3 regions of the Arthrobacter sp. PvP023 genome follow, and region 1 is predicted to be linked to each of the others. Evidence: riboswitches for the same ligand, from Rfam matches in the RefSeq annotation. Region 1 holds a riboswitch; each other region holds the start of a gene.
What was found. Region 1 has a riboswitch for S-adenosylmethionine ahead of JOE31_RS02990 (DUF1737 domain-containing protein). Riboswitches for the same ligand answer to the same signal wherever they lie in the genome.
Positions count from the first base shown of each region.

Region 1 (7,102 bases):
ACCCGAAGTCCGCGCAAACGAAGGGGCGCCAACGCTGCCACGACGGGATCGTATTCATGCTCGGCGAGCCGTTCCGTCAATTCAATGACGATCCGGTCCACGGCCAGTTGGGATTGCTCCACGAACGCACGGAGCCGGGGGTCCAGGCAGGTGACCGGTGACAGGTTCAGAGCCACGTAGACGTGGGCCGGCAGCTGTTCCGCGGCAACGAGGGCGGCCTGCAGGGCGGCGAACTCAAGATCCGGTCCCAGGCCTACGGCAGCGGCCTCATTGAACCAGTGGTCTGCACTCGCGCCGTCGTCACTGACGAAACGCGTCAGCGCCTCAACACCCACGACGTTCCGGCTGGGAAGTTCGTGGATGGGCTGGAACGCGGTGAGGAGCATCCTGTCGCCAAGGATCGCCTCGATGCGGCGCCTGCTCCGGCGGGTGAAGAGCACCGTATTGCCGTAGTCCTCATCGGGAGTCGGCAAGTCCGGGCTGGGAAGGGCATCCTCGGAGTCATCCGACTGCTCGTCCGTGATGCTCCGTGTAGCCATGAGGTGCTCCAGGAGGGCGCGTTCGGGATTACCCGGGTACGATTCCATCCGGTCCCGCAACTGCTGACGTGCCCACTCGCTCTGCGGAGTGGCGTCACCCAGTACAGACTCGATGATGTCCCGTGCCTGTCCGCGGATCGTCGGATCACTCACGTCCGAAGGCGGTATCGACTGCGGTCCCCGGAAAGCAGTCGATTCTCCATCGGTCAATGCTGGAAAAGAAGTCTCATCCATTGACATTGGTTATTCCTTTATAAGTGCTGGTCCCGGCTGAGCCCGGGACCCGTCCGTGACTGCACCGCATACTGATTCGAGGATGCGGGAACCACGAACGTTTCAAAAGCGTACAACGAGACCGGTCTGCCTGTCTCTAGCTGTATCCGAGTCGTAATGCTAAGTACGCGAGCTACTCCTCCACGAATTCCGCGGCCAGATGGATGTGGTTGTCGGCCAGCCATACCGGATTAAAGGCCTTGCTCAGGTAGTTGCTGCCGACGTCGGGAGCTATCGCCACCACCACGGACCCGTGCGGCGCGGCACGCGCGACCCTGAGCGCTGCAGCCACCGCAAGACCGGAAGAGGGCCCCACGGACAGACCTTCTTCATTCAGCAGCCGGTGCTCCGTGGTGTACACCTCGTTGTTGGGGACGCGCAGGAAGCGGTCCACAATGCCGCGGTCGAAGATCTTGGGCCACTCGGCTTCCGGCCAGGAGTTGCCCACGCCGTCCACCAGGATCTCGCCGGGGTGGCCACCGCTGTACACGGACCCAACAGGATCCGCGGCGATTACCTCAACATGGCCGCCGGTCTTTTCCTTCAGGTACCGGCCGTTGCCGCTGATGGTGCCGCCGGTCCCGATCCCCGCCACGAAATGTGTCACTTTCCCGGACGTCTGCTGCCAGATCTCCGGCGCTGTCCCTTCGTAATGGGCCAGCGGGTTGGCCGGATTGTCGAACTGCTGGGGCCGCCAGGCGCCCGGGTTTTCTGCCGTGATCCGGGCCGCGACCGCCCGTGCGTTCTCCGGCGACTCCGACGGCGCGGTCCAGTCCGTCACCACCACCCTGGCGCCGTAACGGTGCAGCGCGGCGAGCTTCTCGGATGAGATGGTGTCCCCGGTGACCACCACCACGGGGTGTCCGGTGAGGGCACCGATCAGCGCCAGCCCGATCCCGGTGTTCCCCGAGGTGCTCTCCACGATGGTTGCGCCCGGCCGGAGCTCACCGCTGCGCTCAGCCGCGCGGACCATGCTCAATGCTGTCCGGTCCTTGATGGAGCCGCCCGGATTATCCGATTCGAGCTTGACGTACACCGTGCTGCCGAGGCCCTTGGAAAGGAGATCCAGAGGCACCAGCGGCGTGTGTCCCACCTGCGCCAGGACAGCTGCGGCGTCCGCCGCAACATCAGCCTCCCGGACCGCGTGCCTGCCTGTCATGGTGCTCATCGCTGCCTTTCCGTGCCGCCGGCGGCACGGGATTCCGGGCCGCCGTTCAGGGCACTGTTGAAGCCGTTCCCGAGGAAGGCGTCCAGTTCAACGCGCGCCTCCTCCACGAGCGCCGCGGCCGGCAGGTGCCGGGCCAGCAGGCCGGAAAGACGGTCGACGACGGCGGCCGTCCCGTTTCCCAGCGGCCGCACCGCGCGCGCCTCCGCCCCGGCCAGCAGGTACGCCGCCGTCAGCGCTTCGATGGCGAGCAGCTTCCCGGCAGCATCGACGGAACGCTCCAGCTGCTGGAGTGCCAGCGGCGCCAGTGTGGAGTGGTCCTCGACATCGGCAGACAGCGTGGGCGCACCAAGTGTTGCCGGCGCCGCGAGGAATTTGAGCTCGGACAGCAGGCCGGCGGCCGAATACCAGAGCAGTCCGGGCAGCTCTTCCGGCTCCAGCGGTGACCCGTTCGTGGCAGCCTCGAGATGCCGCTGGCGGATCCGACGCTGCGGCGGGTAGAGCTTGGCGATCCGGCGTTCGCTGCTGATCCCGAGGTGGGCAAGCCCCAGGCGCAGCGCCTCGAATGCCAGGGCCAGCTGCATGGGCTGGAAGTTGCCGCCGGATACCATCCGCCCGGAGCCGATGTCGGTCAGCGGGTTGTCGCCCCGGCCGTTCAGCTCCACCTCCAGGGCGTCTTCCAGGGCCGTGACCTGCCATCGGATGGCGCCGTGGGTCTGGGGTGCCGCGCGGAAGGACAACGCGTCCTGCACGGATACCTCCCGCTCCGGGTCCTCCAGCCACCCGCCCTCGAGGAGCCGCAGCACATGGGCCGCCGTGACCGACTGCCCGTGAACTGCCTTGGCCGCCTGCACAGCCGGCGAAAACGGGCTAAGGTTGCCGCCGCCGTCGTGCCTTGCCGTCGCCTCGAGCGACAGCGCGAGCGCGGTGTCCGCGAGATCGGCGAGGCGGAGGAGGCGGCGCAGCACCAGCGCCCCGACGCCGATGGAATAGGAGTTGGAGCTGACCAGAGCCAGGGCTTCGCCGGGCGCGAGTTCCAGCGGGGCCAGCCCGGCGTCCGCCAGGGCCTGCCCGCCGGGCAGCAGCTGACCGTCCGTTGCCACCGCCTGGCCTTCCCCGATGGCGACGGCGGCCACAGCGGCGAGGTGGGTCAGGTCGGCGGAACCGACGGACCCTTCACGCGGGATCGCCGGGACCACCCCGCGGTTGAGCATCTCAGCGTAGAAGCGTGCTGTTTCCGGCCGGACGCCGGAGCCGCCGCGGCTGAAGCCCGCCAGCCGCGCCAGGATCACGGCCCGGACCTCGTCGGCGCCGAGAAACCCGCCCACCCCGCTGTTGTGGTACCGCACAACCTGCACCTGGTACGCGAGGACCGCCTGTTCATCCACGGCGGTGTCACGCCCGGACCCCAGCAAGGTATTGAGGCCGTAGACGCGGTGGCCGGAGTCGATGGCCCGCTGCACCACCTCGCGCGAAAGCCCGATCAGCTCCAGGGCGTCCACGCTCAGGACGAACTTGACGGCCGGATCAGCCGCGGCCTCGGCGATATCCCGGGCGCGCAGGTGGGCCGTGCCGATCAGGAAGTTTCCGCTGCCGCCGCCCATGGCACTAGAAGTCCAGCAGGTTCCGGCGGAAGCCGCCGTCGCCATAGCTTGTCCGGAGCAGCCCGCGGCGCCGCAGCACCGGGGCCAGCCGGTCCAGCACGCCGTGAACGGTGGCCGGGTCAACGAAACCTGAGAACAGGAAGCCGTCCCCGCCCACCTGGACACCGGTTTCTTCGAGGTAGTCGGCAATCTCCTCGGCCGTGCCGATGATGCTGTCCCCTGCGCCGCCGCTGCGGGCCTGCAGGAGCTGGCGCAGAGTGGACCCGGGAGGACCCGCCTTGGCGAAATGGTCCAGGGTGCCCTGGTTGCTGTTCGTGGTGAGCTCGGGGAGCGGGGCGTCAAGGTCGAACTGTTTGAAGTCGATCACGGAGAGGTAGGAGATGGAGTTCAGCTGGCTGTCGATGTCGCGCCGCTTCAGCTGGCGGCGCTGCTCCCGGAGCTCGTCCGCTTCGGCGCGGGAGCCCACCACGGCGGGCTTGAGGACATACAGCACCTTGACGTCGTCGGGGTTCCGCCCTGCCGCGGCTGCCTCGGCCCGGATCGAATCACGGTAGGCCTTCATGCCGTCCGCACCCCTGGCCAGGGCAATCGCGACATCCGTGTTGGCGCCCGCGAAGGCCTTGCCCCGCGGTGACGCCCCGGCCTGCACCAGCACCGGTTCCTCGGGCATCGGTGCGGTGTTCAGCGGTCCACGGACCTTGAAGAACTCGCCGTCGTGGTTGATCGGGTGGACCTTCGTGTGGTCCGCGAAGATGCCTGCGTCCGCGTCCTCCACAATGGCGTCCGGCTCCCAGCTGCGCCAGAGCTTGCGCACCACGTCCACGAATTCCTCCGCTTTCTCGTAGCGGAGGTCGTGCTCGATCTGCTGGTCCAGGCCGTAGTTCTGCGCGGCAAGGTCGCTGCCGGAGGTCACCACGTTCCAGCCCACCTGGCCGTTGGAGAAATGCTGCAGGGTGGCCAGCAGCCGTGCCGCCGTGAACGGCGGATAGAACGACGCACTCACCGTGGGAACAATGCCCAGGTGTTCCGTGACGGAGAGCAGGTAGGGCACCAGGGCCAGCGGATCGTGCTTGGGTGCGAAGGATGCCTGCGCCAGCGACACCTCGGCGCTCCCGCCGTAGGTGTCCGGCACCGTGAGGGAGTCCTCGATGATGAAAAGGTCCAGCCCGGCCCGCTCGAATTCCCGCACGGCGTGCTGGTACAGGGCGGGTTTTTTCCAGTCGTACCCGATGCCGTAGCCGGGCGTGCCCCAGCCCTGGACACCGAAACCGTGACCCACAAACCAACCGAAGTGCAGCATGGGACTGACTGTATTCCGATTCGATTCATTCACGGCTGCCTGATTTCATCCGGCGTTACAGCGGTTCATCTCCCGTCATTATCCTCCCGGCGGGGTCTTTTGTAACTGCAGTCGGGGGTCGCGCAGGGGCGGATGCGGCGCCGGTGCGCGGCCGCGGTGCGGGCGCTCCCGTTACGGAAGATGACGACGACGGCGGTGCGGGCCGCCGTCGTAAGTGTTACGTTTTTGGGGAGTAATGAGAACCGGTGCCAAGCCCTGACTGGCCGGTCGGCAACCCTCCTTCCACGGCGGGGTGCCTCAGGTGAATACTCGGCATATCGATATTCGAGTTGCAAGCGTGAGAGAAGGAGATCCGTCGTGTCCGACGCACCCGCACCGCTGGCCCCGGCAGCCGAACCGGCTGCCGCCGGCCAGGAACAACCGGCCCGGGCACTGCCGCAGGAACGGCTGGCCTACCGGCTAATCACCGGCCCCGACGACCGCTCGTTCTGCGAGCGCATCTCCGCGGCGCTGGCCGACGGCTATGTCCTGCACGGGAGCCCGGCGGCAACCTTCAACGGCACCACCGTGATCGTGGCCCAGGCCGTGATCCTGCCCGAGGCCGTCGCCAGCTCCGACGCTGCAGTGGCAACCGCAGTGGACGAACTTGAGTTCGACGCCGACTTCCCGGGCGAAGGCTTCGAGGGCCACGCATGAGCTACGCCGGAGACCTGAGCCCGCAGGACGCCTGGGCCAAACTGGAACAGGGCGCCGTCCTGGTGGATGTCCGGACCGAGGGCGAGTGGGCGCACATCGGCATCCCGGACACCAAAGCCACGGACAACGATCCCCTCTTCATCCAGTGGACCTTCCCCGGCGGCATCCCCAACCCGGACTTTGTCGACCAGCTGAAGCAGCAGGCCCCAGAGGATTCCGGCGTCGAACTGGTGTTCCTCTGCCGTTCCGGCGTACGGTCCGTCGCCGCCGCCATAGCCGCCACGCGGGCCGGGTTCACCGCCTACAACGTCCTCGAAGGCTTTGAAGGCGAACCGGACCGTTTCGGCGAACGCACCGTCAACGGCTGGAAGAACCGCGGCCTGCCCACCAACCTCGGAAAGAACTAAGTGACCTTCAATCCCGACGCCGCCGGCTGGAGCCCCGACACCCAGGCTGTCCGCGGCGGTCTTGACCGCACCAATTTCCAGGAGACCGCCGAGCCGATCTTCCTCAACTCAGGGTTCGTCTACGAATCCGCGGCAGCCGCCGAGCGCGCATTCACCGGCGAGGACGAACGGTTTGTGTACTCCCGGTACGGCAACCCCTCCGTGGCCACCTTCCAGGAACGGCTCCGGCTGCTCGAGGGCACCGAGGCGTGCTTTGCGACGGCGTCCGGCATGTCCGCCGTCTTCACGGCACTGGGCGCCCTGCTGGCTGCCGGTGACCGGGTGGTTGCCGCCCGCTCGCTGTTCGGCTCCTGCTTTGTGATTTTGAACGAGATCCTGCCTCGGTGGGGCGTGGAAACGGTGTTCGTGGACGGCCCGGACCTGGAGCAGTGGCGCGCCGCCCTTTCGGAGCCCACGACGGCGGTCTTCTTTGAGTCGCCGTCGAACCCCATGCAGGAAATCGTGGACATCGCCGCGGTCAGCGAACTGGCACACGCGGCAGGGGCGACCGTCGTCGTCGACAATGTCTTTGCCACTCCCCTGCTGCAGCGCTGCGGGGAGCTCGGCGCGGATGTGGTGGTCTACTCCGGCACCAAGCACATCGACGGCCAGGGGCGGGTTCTCGGCGGTGCCATCCTGGGCACCAAGGAGTTCATCGAAGGCCCGGTCAAGCAGCTGATGCGCCACACGGGGCCCGCGCTGTCCGCCTTCAACGCCTGGGTGCTGACGAAGGGCCTGGAAACCATGGCGCTGCGCGTCAACCATTCCTCGGCCTCCGCGCTTCGCCTGGCCGAATGGCTGGAAGACCAGCCGGCGGTCAGCTGGGTCAAGTACCCGCTGCTGAAGTCCCACCCGCAGTATGAGCTGGCGGCCAAGCAGATGAAGGCCGGCGGTACCGTACTCACGCTGGAGCTCTTGCCGTCGGCGGGCCGCACGGCGAAGGAAGCAGCCTTTGCGCTGCTGGACGCGCTGCGGATCATCGACATTTCCAACAACCTCGGCGATGCCAAGACGCTCATCACCCACCCGGCCACCACGACGCACCGCGCCATGGGGCCGGAAGGCCGGGCCGCCATCGG
Region 1 is NZ_JAFIBI010000001.1:638,820-645,921, reverse strand. It holds gene JOE31_RS03010 (EAL domain-containing protein) at 1-692, opposite strand, end outside; gene JOE31_RS03005 (PLP-dependent cysteine synthase family protein) at 946-1,980, opposite strand; gene JOE31_RS03000 (aromatic amino acid ammonia-lyase) at 1,977-3,581, opposite strand; gene JOE31_RS02995 (NtaA/DmoA family FMN-dependent monooxygenase) at 3,586-4,881, opposite strand; SAM riboswitch class IV at 5,113-5,225, shown strand; gene JOE31_RS02990 (DUF1737 domain-containing protein) at 5,260-5,577, shown strand; gene JOE31_RS02985 (rhodanese-like domain-containing protein) at 5,574-5,984, shown strand; gene JOE31_RS02980 (O-succinylhomoserine sulfhydrylase) at 5,985-7,102, shown strand, end outside.

Region 2 (7,102 bases), 2.9 Mb from region 1:
TGGCTGAACGGCTTGTCCAGTTCGTACTTGCCGTCATCCGTGCGCACCAGGGTCCGCACTTCGGCGTTGTCCGGGTTGTTGAGGGATTCGAAATACTCCACGGACCAGTGGAACCAGCGCATGCAGAACAGCCTCATGGTGAGCCCGTGCGTCACGAAGAGGGCGTTCGGGGCGTAGCTGGGCTTGGACCAGTGCCGGTGCAGTGTTTCCATGAAGGAGGAGATCCGGTCGTAGACGTCGGAGCCGGATTCACCCTCCCTGAACCGGTAGAAGAAGTGGCCGTAGGCGTTCCGGAGTTCTTTTTGGTCCTCGATGTCCCCGGCGATCTGGAAGTTCGCCCAGTCCTGTTCACGAAGCCTGGGTTCCTCGATGATCCGCTCAACAAGCGGTCCCAGATTGAGCGCTTCGAGGGTCTGGTAGGCCCGGAGGTACGGCGAGACGTAGACACACACCTGCCGGCCGTCCAGTTCCCGGCGGATCTCCTCGCCTGCGGCCCGGGCCTGTGCAAGGCCGAGTTCGGTCAGTGGTATCCGGTAATCGGGCACCCGGTTATAAATGGAGGTGTCGGCATTGGCGGCTGACTGGCCGTGCCGGATCATGATGATTTTTCCGGGCGCACTCATAAATTCCAAGCATAGGCCCCGGGCAGCGCGGCCAAGTGGATGTGTTGCCCCCCGACCAGCCGGAAGCGTTGCCCTGCGACCGGCCGGAAGCGGCGGACAGGAAAGAACCAGAAAGTGAAGGCAAGATAGGAACATGCTGGTTCCCTCCCGCCGTCGTCTGCGGTTAGAAGTCTGGATTGTCCTGGGTCTGTCGCTGGGGCAGTCCGCCGTGTATTCGGTGGTGCAGTTGCTGGACAAGCTGACGCGGGCACCCCTGGCGGAAGGGACCTCCACCCTCAACCGCTCCCAGAGCAGCCGCGAATACTTCGACCTGACGTACCAGCTGCTGGACATCGTTTTCGCCCTGGTGCCTGTCGTGTTGGTCATCTATTTCCTCACCGAGCACCGGAAAGCGGGGGAGCCCGGGGCATCGGCATTCCGCAAACTCGGTTTCAACTTCGCCCGCCCCGGCGAGGACCTGCTGCAGGGGCTGGGCCTCGCGGCGTTGATCGGCATACCGTCCCTGGGGCTGTACGCCGCCGGACGGGCACTCGGCATCACCACGGCCATCATCCCCAGCGCGCTGGATGCCTACTGGTGGACCATCCCAGTGCTGATTCTCTCCGCCGTACGGCACGGGATCGTGGAGGAGGTCATCGTGGTGGGGTACCTGCTGGACCGGCTCGGCAAGTTCGGCTGGAGCATGCCGCTGGCCATCTTCGCCAGCTCCATGCTCCGGGGCAGCTACCACCTCTACCAGGGCTTCGGCCCGTTCATCGGCAACGCTGTCATGGGCGTGGTATTTGCGTGGATCTATACGAAGACCCGCCGCGTCATGCCGCTGGTGATCGCCCACGCACTGCTGGACATTGTGGCGTTCGTCGGCTTCAGCCTCTTCGGCAAGGCCATCGGCCTGGGCTAGCCGGCCACTGCTTAAAAGGATTCGGCCGCTATCGGTGGGTGACGTCGTTGGCACCCGCTGATAGCGGCCGAAGTTCGGAAGGGCAGCGCGCTGCCCGTGGCCCCGGAGGACCACACGGTAGAGCAGGGTCAGATGGTTACGGCCCCGGAGGCGGTTTCGAACGTGACGGACAGGATTCCCGGCGTCCCCTTGGGGGCGACCCATTCAACAGCCACATCCTCCAAGGGCTTCTCGACCGGTTGACCGAGCCATTCCGTGACGCGTTCGGCCGAGCCGGCGATGGTGAGGCTGGACATCTTAACGTTGCTCGGGTAGGCGTTGGACGGGTGAAGCTCCGGGTCGCCTTCCCACTTGAGCATGTAGGGTACCTGCGGGTCTGCAATGAGGCCCAGGATGCCGATCTGCTTCCAGACGAGTTCGCGGCCGTCGGGGAACTTGCGGTTGCCGTTGACAGCCGATCGGCCGAGGCGTTCTTCGAACGGTGCCAGGTCGTCCACTTCGACGCACCAGCCCATCCAGCCACCGCCCGCTGCGGAGCGTGCCCGGACAGCCTGCCCGAACGGAGCCTTGTCGGATGCCGGGTGGTCCAGGACCTCCACGACCTCGAGATACTTGTGCCCGGCCAGCGGGATAATCATGTTGCGGGTGCCGAAACGGGGGTGTACCCCGCCCTTAACGGCTTCGACGCCGAGGGCGGTTGCAATACGTTCGGTGGTGGCAGCCAAGCCATCTTGTTCACAGGCGTAAGAGACGTGATCCATGCGCATGCCCTCATCTTGGCACTTTGTGATGGAGCTCTCAGCTAAGGGTGTCCTTACCAAGATGGGACGTTATGGCGGACGGCCCTGAAGCCCACGAAATCACGCGGCCGACGTCCTTCGTCACAAACCTATTCAGACGGATTGCTCTGTTTCTACACTGGGTCCAGGTCATGAGCGCCAGCATTGAGCCCCGGCTTGCTGGCCGGCAACCCTCGTTCCGCGGTGGGGTGCCCCGGGTGAGGACCTGGCCGCCGGCAACCGCCGGTCGGCAAGCGCGGCACCAGAGCCGGCCCGGCATACTGTGCGTCCGGCCACGGTGCCCTTCCTTAAGGAGCCTCCAATGTCCAATGCCTGGTCTTTCGAAACCCGCCAGATCCACGCCGGCCAGGAGCCGGACAGCGCCACCGGCGCCAGGGCCCTCCCCATTTACCAGACGACGTCGTTCGTGTTCCCTAGCGCCGAAAGCGCCGCCAACCGCTTCGCGCTGGCCGAACTGGCGCCCATCTATACCCGCATCGGCAATCCCACCCAGGACGCGGTGGAGCAGCGCGTGGCCAGCCTTGAATGCGGGCTGGCGGCGCTGCTGCTCAGCTCGGGACAGGCCGCCGAAACATTCGCCATCCTCAACGTCGCCGAAGCCGGCGATCACGTGGTGGCCAGCCCCAGCCTCTACGGCGGCACGTACAACCTGCTGGCCCACACCCTGAAGAAGTTCGGCATCTCCGTGACGTTCGTGGAGGACCCGGACAACCTCCAGCAGTGGAAGGACGCCGTCCGGCCGAACACCAAGCTCTTCTTCGGCGAGGTGGTGTCCAATCCGCGCCAGGACGTCCTGGACATCGAAGGCGTTTCCGGCGTCGCCCACGAGGCAGGGGTCCCGCTGATCGTGGACAACACACTGTCCACGCCGTACCTCATCCGGCCGCTGGAATGGGGCGCCGACATTGTGGTCCACTCGGCAACGAAGTACCTTGGCGGGCACGGCAGCGCCATCGCCGGCGTGATCGTGGACTCGGGCAACTTTGATTTCGGCAAGGACCCGGAGAAGTTCCCGGGCTTCAACATCCCGGACCCCACCTACAACGGGCTTGTCTACGCCAGGGACCTCGGCGCCGGGGGCGCCCTGGGCGCGAACCTTTCCTACATCCTCAAGGCCCGCGTCCAGCTGCTGCGGGACCTCGGCTCCGCGGTGTCCCCGTTCAACGCCTTCCTCATCGCCCAGGGCCTGGAAACCCTGAGCCTGCGCGTCGAGCGCCACGTGGCCAACGCGGTGAGTGTCGCCGAATGGCTGGAGGCAAGGGACGACGTCGAATCCGTTGCCTACGCGGGCCTGCCGTCCAGCCCCTGGTACGACCGCGGCCGCAAGTACGGACCCAAGGGCACCGGTGCGATCGTGTCCTTCAACATCGCCGGCGGGGCCGAGGCCGGCAAGCGGTTCGTGGACGCGCTGGAACTGCACTCCCACGTGGCGAACATCGGTGACGTGCGCTCCCTGGTCATCCACCCGGCGTCCACCACCCACAGCCAGCTGACAGCGGAACAGCAGGCCGTGGCGGGGGTCACGCCGGGCCTGGTCCGCCTCTCCGTGGGGCTGGAGCACATCGATGACATCATCGCCGACCTCGACGCCGGTTTCCGCGCCGCCAAGGGCGACTGAGCCGTATGGCTCCCGGCGCCTCGACGCCGGGAGTCATATTGCTGTCACATTCTTCGCCATTGCGGGGACGCATTTCGTAGACTCTTTACAGGTCATGAGTGCCAGCGACAGCCCCGGCTTGCTGGCCGGCAACCCTCCTTTCGCGGCGGGGTGCCCCGGGTGAAGACCTGGCCTGCCGGCCAGTTGGCGGCAGGCAAGCGCGAAGAAGAGGTCTTCAGATGACGATTGCCGTCACCCGCAGCGGTGTACCCGAAACAGCCAGCCACAGCCTGTCATCCAGTGACGTGAAAACCGCCGCAGTCAAAACCGCAGACGCTGTCCCCGACGGAACCGTCAAGTTCCAGGGCATCGGCGGGCTCGACCTTGAGGCGGGCGGCCACCTGCCGGACGTCACGCTCGCCTACGAGACCTGGGGCACGCTGAACGCGGACCGTTCCAACGCCGTGCTGGTGCAGCATGCCCTGACCGGCAGCACGCACGTTACCAGGGGAGCCAGCGACGAAGAAGGCTGGTGGGAGCAGCTTGCCGGGCCCGGCGCCCCGGTCGATACGGACAAGTACTTCGTGGTCAGCATCAACATCCTGGGCGGTTGCTACGGCTCCACCGGCCCTTCCACTCCCGCGCCGGATGGCAGGCCGTGGGGTTCGCGCTTCCCCCTGGTGACCCTGCGCGACACCACGGCGGCCGAGGCCCGGCTAGCGGACGCCCTTGGCATCGACAGCTGGTACGCCGTCCTGGGCGGATCCCTGGGCGGAGCCCGCGCCCTGGAATGGGCCGTGAGCTTCCCGGACCGGGTCCGGCGCTGCGCCGTCATTTCCATCGGGGCAAGCAGCACGGCCGAGCAGATCGCCTTTGCCCAGGCGCAGACCCTCGCGATCCGCCAGGACGTGAACTTCAACGACGGCGATTACTACGGCGGCCCGGAGCCTGAGGCCGGCCTGGCCCTGGCACGCAGGATTGCGCACATCACGTACCGTTCCGCAGACGAGCTGGAGGCCCGGTTCGGCCGGAGCGCCCAGGGCGGCGAAGCCCCGCTCCAGGCAGTGTCGCTGGGGGACCGCGGCCGCTACCAGGTGGAGAGCTACCTCGACCATCAGGGCACCAAGCTGGTCCGGCGCTTCGATGCCAACAGCTACATCGCCATCACGGAAGCGCTCATGAGCCACGACGTGGGCCGGGGGCGCGGCCCGCTCAAGGAGGCGCTGGCCCGGGCCACGGCTGAGTTCTTCATTGCCGCCGTCAATACGGACCGTCTGTATTTTCCGGCGCAGTCCCGCGAACTCGCGGCTGCACTCCCGGGCGACGTCCCGGTGCATGTCATCGAGGCGCCCATCGGCCACGACGGTTTCCTGACTGAAATCGGGCAGCTTAGCGCTCAGTTGCGGCAGAACTTTTTCGCCTAGCCCGCCGGCTCAATGTGCATTTATGCAGAGCTGTTCTGCAGAAAATGGCGTTGAGCCTGCGGCAATGTGAGCCCATACTCTAGGGGACCGGCGCGTTGGTGGTGCACATCACACGCGGCCGTAACGGAATGGTCCACATGGTGTCGACGGAGACGCCGAAGGAGTTCACAATGAGCACGCAAAACTCCGCCGCAAGGCGCGCAGATGAGACTGACGTCAAAGCCTCAGGGCTAAAGAAAGTGGTTACGGCCTCCATGGCCGGGACCGTCGTTGAGTGGTATGAGTTCTTCCTCTACGCTTCAGCGGCCACCCTGGTCTTTGGCAAGACATTTTTCCCTAACTCAGGCACGGAACTGGACGGCATCATTGCCGCCTTCCTCACCTACGCGGTTGGCTTCGTCGCCCGCCCCATCGGCGGCATCGTCTTCGGTCATTTCGGTGACAAATTCGGCCGGAAGCAGCTGCTCCAGCTCAGCATCATCCTGGTGGGCGTCTCCACGTTCCTGATGGGCTGCCTGCCCACCTTCCAACAGATCGGCTACTGGGCTCCGGCCCTGCTGGTGTTCCTGCGATTCGCCCAGGGCTTCGCCGTCGGCGGTGAGTGGGGCGGCGCCGTCCTCCTCGTAGCGGAGCACAGCCCCAGCAAGTCACGCGGCTTCTGGGCCAGCTGGCCGCAGTCCGCTGTACCCCTGGGCAACCTGCTCGCCACCGCGGTGCTCTTCACGTTGTCCTCCACACTGTCCTCCGCCGACTTCCTCGGCTGGGGCTGGCGGGTGGCCTTCTGGCTCTCCGCAGTGATCGTGCTGGTGGGCTACTACATCAGGACCAAGGTCACCGACGCCCCCATCTTCCTGGAAGCGCAGAAGGAAGTCACCGTTGAAAAGAAGGGCTACGGCGTCGGTGAAGTGTTCCGCCGCTACCCGCGCGGCGTCTTCACAGCCATGGGCCTCCGCTTCGCGGAGAACATCCTTTATTACCTCGTGGTCACCTTCTCCATCACCTACCTGAAGGTGGTTGTCCAGACGGACACCTCCCGGATTCTCCTGCTGCTGCTCGTGGCTCACGTCGTCCACTTCGCAGTGGTGCCGATGGTCGGCAAGCTCTCCGACGCCTTCGGCCGCAAGCCCGTCTACATGGCCGGTGCAATCCTCGGCGGTACCTGGGGCTTCTTCGCCTTCCCGATGATGGACACCAAGAACGATCTGGTCATTCTCGCCGCCATCACCATCGGCCTGCTCTTCCACGCGCTGATGTACGCCGGCCAGCCTGCAATCATGGCCGAGATGTTCCCCACCCGGATGCGCTACTCCGGCGTCTCGCTCGGCTACCAGGTCACCTCGATCGTGGCCGGTTCGATGGCCCCGATCATTGCCACCGCCCTGCTGAGCCAGTTCAAGTCCTCCACCCCGGTGGCCGTCTACCTGCTCGGCGCCTGCCTGGTGACGATGGTGGCCGTGTACTTCCTCAAGGAAACCCGCGGGATCTCGCTGCACGACGTCGACGCGGCGGACGCCCAGGGCACGGCGGACCTCCTTGCCGCCAGCAAGAAGTAGGGGCAGCCGGTTCACATGCGCGCCGCAGTTCTGTACTCCACCGTCCCTGCCGGAACCAGCTACACCGAAGCGCGCCCGCTAGTGGTGCAGGAGCTCGAACGGCCCGAGCCCCGCGCCGGCGAACTGGGCGTGGCCATCACCTACTCCAGCCTGTGCCACTCGGACCTGTCCGTGGTGGACGGCTCCCGGGTACGGCCACTGCCC
Region 2 is NZ_JAFIBI010000001.1:3,514,528-3,521,629, reverse strand. It holds gene JOE31_RS16215 (histidine phosphatase family protein) at 1-623, opposite strand, end outside; gene JOE31_RS16210 (CPBP family intramembrane glutamic endopeptidase) at 757-1,524, shown strand; gene JOE31_RS16205 (VOC family protein) at 1,653-2,291, opposite strand; SAM riboswitch class IV at 2,452-2,566, shown strand; gene JOE31_RS16200 (bifunctional o-acetylhomoserine/o-acetylserine sulfhydrylase) at 2,626-3,942, shown strand; SAM riboswitch class IV at 4,033-4,148, shown strand; gene JOE31_RS16195 (homoserine O-acetyltransferase) at 4,161-5,345, shown strand; gene JOE31_RS16190 (MFS transporter) at 5,516-6,898, shown strand; gene JOE31_RS16185 (zinc-dependent alcohol dehydrogenase family protein) at 6,914-7,102, shown strand, end outside.
Region 2: it holds a riboswitch for S-adenosylmethionine, as region 1 does, so the genes downstream of both, JOE31_RS16200 (bifunctional o-acetylhomoserine/o-acetylserine sulfhydrylase) here and JOE31_RS02990 (DUF1737 domain-containing protein) in region 1, are expected to answer to the same signal.

Region 3 (7,102 bases), 1.4 Mb from region 1:
TCCTGCACCAGATCCTCAGCGTCGGCAGGATTCCGTGCCATCCTCATGGCAGCCGAATACAGCTGGTCGACGTACTGCATGGCGTCGCGTTCGAACCGCAGCCTGCGCTGCTCGGAGGTTTCGGAGACAACGTCCACCTCAGCTTCCGGCTCCGCAGCTTCCAGCGCCGCGGCGGGGCGTACCCCGCCGTCCTTGCTGCCCCCGGCGTCCGCCGGACGCTCGCTGATGGTCTTGGCGTCGTTTCCGGCAGCCTCATATATGGCCGCAACGGCCGGATCAATGGTGCTCATTGCCTTCAAGTCTACTGTGACGCGTCGCGAAGCTCCCGGCGGTCGTCCGCCGGCCTCATCCCCGCGCCCGGAAAACTCCAGTGGCGCAAGGAGTTCCACGCTGTCCCTAACCAATGTCAAAGCTCCATCTCCGCTCAGTGTCCTTGCAACCGGCCCTGTGTTGCTGTGTCGGCGTCCACGGCGCGGGCGCCGGGGCAGCAGGCCAAGGCGTGCGGCATTCGCCAGCGCCGGAGGCCGTGAACAAGTACCTTCCCTCACCCACCGGGACCTGCTTTTCACAACCACGGCCGGCGGGCAAATATTCCGCAAAAGTGCAAGACTAGAACCGGTTCCCCCGCAGAAGTTCCGCGGCTCGTCCACCCAGGAGGAAATTCATGTCGTTTGTCCGTATTCTCGCCCGCCCCATGCTGGCCTCCAGTTTCGTTCTCGCCGGCCTGGACAAGCTCAAGAACGCGGATGACACTGCGACGCAGCTGTCCCCCCTGCTGCGCCGGGCAGCGGAATCCCTTCCCTTCACCACGAACGAAAAGGTCCTGGCCCGCGTCATCGGCGGCACCCAGGTGGGCGCCGGAGTGCTCTTCGCCCTGGGCAAGTCGGCACGGCTCGCTGCCTCCGTCCTGGCGGTCATTTCAGCGCTGAACGCCTTTGTCGAGTGGCGCAGCGCGGACATCACCACCAAGGAAGGCCGGGACGCGCGGCGCACGCAGCTGCTGAAGAATGTCACCCTCACCGGCGGGGTGCTGCTTGCATCCGTCGACACCGCGGGCAAGCCGAGCCTTGCCTGGCGGGCTGAGCACCTGGCTGCCGATGCCCGCAAGGGTGCCAGCCACCTGGCCGCTGACGCACGGAAGACCACCACCAAGAAGCTCAAGAAGGCCGACAAGGCTGTCCGCAAGGCCGTGGACCACGCAGTGAAAGCATAGGCACGAATGACAGGCACCGCCCCCACCGCGTCGACTACCTCAGGACCCGTTGCCGACGTGCCGCACTGGCCGGCACCTTTCGCCGGCGCGCCGGTCGACGCCACGGTCACCGTCCCGGGATCCAAGTCCCTCACCAACAGGTATCTGGTTCTTGCGGCCCTGGCCGACGGCCCGTCCCGTCTGCGAGCACCCCTTCATTCGCGCGACTCGGCCCTCATGATCCAGGCCCTCCGGCAACTGGGAGCAGGCATCAGGGAAGTTCCCGGCGACGGCTCGTTCGGGCCCGACCTTGAGGTCAGCCCCCTCAGCTCCGACGCCGCGGCGGCCGACGCCGCCATCGACTGCGGACTCGCCGGAACAGTCATGCGCTTTGTTCCGCCGCTAGCTGCGCTCCGCAACGGGGCGACAGTCTTCGACGGCGACCCGCACGCCCGCAAGCGTCCTATGGGCACCATCATCGAGGCACTGGCCGCCCTCGGCGTTGACGTCCGCGCTGCGGACGGGGCACGTCCGTCGGCACTTCCCTTCGCAGTGGCGGGCACTGGCCAGGTTCGGGGCGGCCACCTTGTGATCGATGCAAGCGCCTCCTCGCAGTTCGTGTCGGCGCTGCTCCTGGTGGGCGCGCGTTTCACCGAGGGCCTGCACCTTGAGCACGTGGGCAAGCCGGTCCCCAGCCTGGACCACATCAACATGACCGTCGCCGTCCTGAGGGAAGTTGGGGTGTCCGTCGACGATTCCGTCCCGAATCACTGGGTCGTCGCGCCGGGTCCCATCCGGGCCTTCGATCGCCGCATCGAGCAGGACCTGTCGAATGCCGGGCCGTTCCTCGCCGCCGCGCTGGCGACCCGGGGCACGGTCCGTATTCCCAACTGGCCCTCCCCCACCACGCAGGTGGGCAACCTTTGGCGCAGCATCCTGACTTCAATGGGCGCCACGGTCACGCTGGACGACGGCACACTCACCGTTACCGGCGGGCCCGAAATCACGGGTGCGGACTTTGCCGACACCAGCGAACTTGCACCGACAGTAGCCGCACTGTGCGCCTTGGCCACGGGTCCGTCGCGGCTCACCGGCATCGCGCACCTCCGCGGCCACGAGACGGACCGGCTCGCGGCACTCGTCACGGAGATCAACCGCCTCGGCGGGGACGCCGAGGAAACCTCCGACGGCCTGGTGATCCGGCCCGCCAAGCTCCACGGCGGCGTCGTGCACAGCTACGCGGACCATCGCATGGCCACCGCAGGGGCCATCCTGGGCCTTGCCGTTCCCGGCGTGGAGGTGGAAGACATCGGCACCACGTCCAAGACGATGCCGGACTTTCCGCAACTGTGGGAAGCCATGCTCACACAACAGCCGGGCCGGCAGACGGAACAGGCCCGTGGGGCGTAGCACCGGTTCCTGGGACGAGTCCGATATCCGGATCCGTCCCAACAAGAAAGGCTCCCGTCCCCGGACCAAGGACCGCCCCAGCCACGACGACGCCGTGACCGGCAGGATCATTACGGTGGACCGCGGGCGCTATACGGCAGTGGTGGGCGAGGACAGCGGGAACGAGCGCACGGTGATTGCCGCGCGCGCCCGTGAACTGCGCCGTTCGCCTGTGGTGGCCGGGGACTTCGTCTCCCTGGTGGGAGATGTTTCGGGGGCCCCGGACACCCTTGCGCGGCTCGTGAAGATCCAGGACCGCCGCACGCTGCTGCGGCGCAGCGCCGATGACACGGACCCCATCGAGCGGGCAGTGGTCGCGAATGCGGACCAGCTTGTGGTGGTGGTTGCCGCCGCCAATCCGGAACCGCGCACCGGCTTCATTGACCGGGCCCTGGTGGCGGCGTACGATGCCGGGATTGAGCCGTTGCTGCTGGTCACCAAAGCGGACGTCAAGGATCCCACGGAGCTCCTGTCCAACTACCGGCACTTGGATTTTCCGGTGATCATCAGCCGAACTGCGGACGCCGCGGCCTCCGGAATCGATGCACGCTCGGATGACGGGCTCTCGGCCCGCCTGGACAGTGACGCCGTCTCGCAGCTGCGGGCCCACCTCGACGGCAAGGTCACCGTGATGCTCGGCCATTCCGGTGTAGGGAAGTCCACCATGGTCAATGCCCTGACGGGTGCTGAGCGGGCCACGGGAGGCGTCAACGCCGTCACCGGGAGGGGACGGCACACGTCGTCGTCCGCGCTTGCCCTGCGGATCAGTGACGCGCCCGCCGGTAGCTGGATCATTGACACGCCCGGCATCCGGTCTTTCGGCCTTGCCCACGTGGATCCGGACCGCATCCTGCGTTCGTTCCCCGATCTCGAACCCGGCACGGATGCCTGTGAACGCGGCTGCAAGCACGATGCCTCCGCCGTCAACTGCGGCGTGGACGCCTGGGTGGCCGAAGGACACGCCGGCCCGTCCGGCGCGGCACGCCTGGCGTCCCTTCGGCGGCTGCTCGGCACCGACCCCCGGATGGAAGCGCAGGACGCCAAGGAACTCGGCATCGTTTCGTGACATCCCGGCCCGCCGGCTGCAGAGACGGTAGTTTGGAACCATGACCCAACCCGCTTCGAGCTACAACGATGACCTGCGCCTCGCCCATGTCCTGGCCGACTCTGTTGACTCCCAGACCATGAGCCGCTTCAAGGCGCTGGATCTTCAGATTGAAACCAAACCGGATCTTACGCCGGTAACGGATGCTGACAAGGCAGCTGAAGAGTCCATCCGCGGCCAGCTCTCCCGTTCCCGTCCGCGAGATGCCGTCCTCGGCGAAGAGTTCGGCAGTTCCGGACATGGTTCCCGCCGCTGGATCATCGATCCGATCGACGGCACCAAGAACTTCGTCCGCGGCGTGCCGGTGTGGGCCACCCTGATCGCCCTCGTGGATGAAGGTGAGCCGGTGGTCGGGCTGGTCAGCGCGCCGGCGCTGGGCAAGCGCTGGTGGGCGGCGAAAGGCGCAGGCGCCTACATGGGACGATCGCTTGCTGCCGCCACCCGCCTCAAGGTTTCGAACGTGTCCAAACTTTCCGACGCTTCCCTCTCCTATTCAAGCCTGGGCGGCTGGAAGGAACGGGGCAACCTGGACGAGTTCCTGGGACTCACTGAGGAAGTCTGGCGGACCCGCGCCTACGGTGACTTCTGGTCCTACTGCATGGTGGCCGAGGGGTCGGTGGACATCGCCTGCGAGCCGGAACTGAACCTCTACGACATGGCGGCGCTCGTGCCGATTGTCACCGAAGCCGGCGGACGCTTCACCTCGCTGGAAGGAGTGGACGGCCCCTTCGGCGGAAACGCCCTGGCCACCAATTCAATCCTTCATTCCGAGGTCCTCAAGCGGCTGAACCCGGAACTCGACGACCTCCTCTGACGCGCGACCCGGCCCGGTGCCCGGCCCGCCGCCAAGCGGTTCCGGACCGGGCGCATCACCCGCGGGCACATCAACCGGTTGCCGAATAAACGACGGCGGATTCCCTCCTTAGGGGGTGTCCGCCGTCGTTTTATTCGGCGCTATCCCCCTTCTTCCGACGCGCGTAACAAAGAGCTTAATAATTGCCGCGACTTTCCCGCTCCGCGGTGAATGTCCTAATCTCGAAACAGGTCACGAGTGCCAGCGCTAAACCCCGGTTTGCTGGCCGGCAACCCTCCATTCGCGGTGGGGTGCCCCGGGTGACGACCAGGCCGGTCCGGAACGGACCCGGCAAGCGCGGATCCCCGGAGTGCGGGGTCCCTTTACAGTGAGGTCCCCATGACTACTGCCACTTTCCCCGCAAACGCCGCAACCACGTCCGCTGCAGGCCGTCTGGACCCGCGGTTCACCGTCGCCCAGCGCCCCCTCTCAGCCGTTACCGGCGCAGAGATCCAGGCTCCGCTGATCCAGGGCGGGCACGTCCGTTACGCGAACCTGGACTACGGCGCATCGGCCCCGGCGCTGTCCGTTGTCTCGGCCTACCTCAACGAGATCCTGCCGTACTACGCCAGCGTGCACCGCGGCGCGGGCTATGCCTCGCAGATCAGCACGTCGGTGTACGAAAATGCCCGGGACATCGTCCGCGGGTTTGTGGGCGGCAGGGCAGACGATTCCGTCATCTTCACCCGGAACACCACGGACTCACTGAACCTGCTGGCCGGGTGCCTGCCGGTGTCCGACGGCCGCCACACCGGCGAAGTGCTGTACCTCGACATCGAACACCATGCCAACCTGCTCCCGTGGCAGGGTGTGCCGCACCGGAGTGTTGTTGCCGCTCCGACGCTCAGGGCCACCCTGGAGAACCTGCGGTCCGAGCTGCGGCGGGGTGACATCAGCCTGCTGGCCGTCACGGGCGCCTCCAACGTCACCGGCGAAATTCTTCCCGTCCGCGAGCTGGCCGCACTGGCTCACGAACACGGCGCAAGGATCGTTGTGGACGCGGCGCAGCTGGCCCCGCACCGCCGCATCGACATCGCCGCGGACGACGTCGACTACCTCGCCTTCTCAGGCCACAAGCTGTACGCGCCGTTTGGCAGCGGCGTCCTCGTGGGCCGGCCGGACTGGCTCGACGCCGGGACGCCCCACCTCGCAGGCGGCGGAGCCGTGCGTGAGGCCCGGCTGGACTCCGTCAGCTGGACTACAGGGCCGGCACGGCATGAAGGCGGCTCACCGAACGTCCTTGGGGCCGCCACCCTGGCCCGGGCCACCCAGGTCATCGGCGCCCTGGACCAGGACCTGTGGCACGCCCATGAGACGGCCATCCGGTCCTTCCTCGTCGAGGGACTGCGGAAGATCGACGGCGTCACTGTCCACCAGATCTTCAGCGACACCGACCAGGCCACGGACACCATCGGTGTGGTCAACTTCTCCGTCGCCGGCTACGACGCCGGCCTTGTGGCCGCCTATCTCTCCGCGGAGCACGGCGTAGGCCTGCGCGACGGCCGCTTTTGCGCCCACCCGCTGCTGAAGCGGCTGGGACTGCCGTCAGGCTCGCTGCGGGCAAGCTTCGGCGTCGGCTCCCGGCTGGAGGACGCCCAGCGCCTGCTCGCCGGGGTCGAGGAACTCCGCCGGACCGGCCTCGGCTGGGACTACGTGGTGGACTCGGGCCGCTGGGTGCCGGCCAACGACACGCGCAGTTATCCGGACTGGGCACCCAACACCCCCGGCACTGCCGGCGCGGCACCCTGCACCGAAGACTGAGGGTGCGGCGTGTGCGGTAAATTCGAGGGGTAAGAATTCCAGCCTGCCCGAAGGAGACTGCACGTGGCACGGGGAGGCCCCAAACTGCACCACCAGCGCCGGTACGAGCTCGGCCGGAGTTTCCAGGACGGCGGCGAACACTATGACCGGGTCCGTCCCGGCTATCCCGCCGATTCCGTGGACTGGCTGCTCCGAAGCGTCGGCGGGATAGGCGGCGCGTCCGGCGCCGCTGACATCGGCGCCGGGACGGGAAAGTACACCGCTTTGCTGGTGCAGCGCGGCCTGAATGTCACCGCAGTGGATCCCTCACCGGATATGCTCGCCCAACTCCGGCTGGCCCTTCCGGGGGTTCCTGCGACGGAGGGCACAGCGGAGTCCACCGGACTCCCGGACGCCGCGTTCGACGTCGTGACCGTTGCCCAGGCATGGCACTGGTGCGATCCCCGTTTGGCCAGCACCGAACTGTCCCGCATTCTCCGTCCGGGGGGCGTGCTGGGGCTGATCTGGAACCAGCTGGATACGTCGGTCCCGTGGGTCCACCGGCTCTCCCGGATCATGCATGCAGGCGATGTGCACAAACCGGACTTCCGCCCCGCGATCGGCCCGGAGTTTGCCGGTCTTGAGAGCCACCTGACGCGCTGGGAAGATCCCGTGACCACTGAGGACATCGTTGAACTGGCAAAGTCCCGCAGCTACTACCTCGCCGCCGGAGAAAGCATCCGGGCCAAAGTCCGCGCCAACT
Region 3 is NZ_JAFIBI010000001.1:2,063,302-2,070,403, reverse strand. It holds gene JOE31_RS09505 (sigma-70 family RNA polymerase sigma factor) at 1-290, opposite strand, end outside; gene JOE31_RS09500 (DoxX family protein) at 665-1,213, shown strand; gene aroA (3-phosphoshikimate 1-carboxyvinyltransferase) at 1,220-2,602, shown strand; gene JOE31_RS09490 (ribosome small subunit-dependent GTPase A) at 2,592-3,707, shown strand; gene hisN (histidinol-phosphatase) at 3,748-4,560, shown strand; SAM riboswitch class IV at 4,790-4,903, shown strand; gene JOE31_RS09480 (aminotransferase class V-fold PLP-dependent enzyme) at 4,939-6,360, shown strand; gene JOE31_RS09475 (class I SAM-dependent methyltransferase) at 6,424-7,102, shown strand, end outside.
Region 3: it holds a riboswitch for S-adenosylmethionine, as region 1 does, so the genes downstream of both, JOE31_RS09480 (aminotransferase class V-fold PLP-dependent enzyme) here and JOE31_RS02990 (DUF1737 domain-containing protein) in region 1, are expected to answer to the same signal.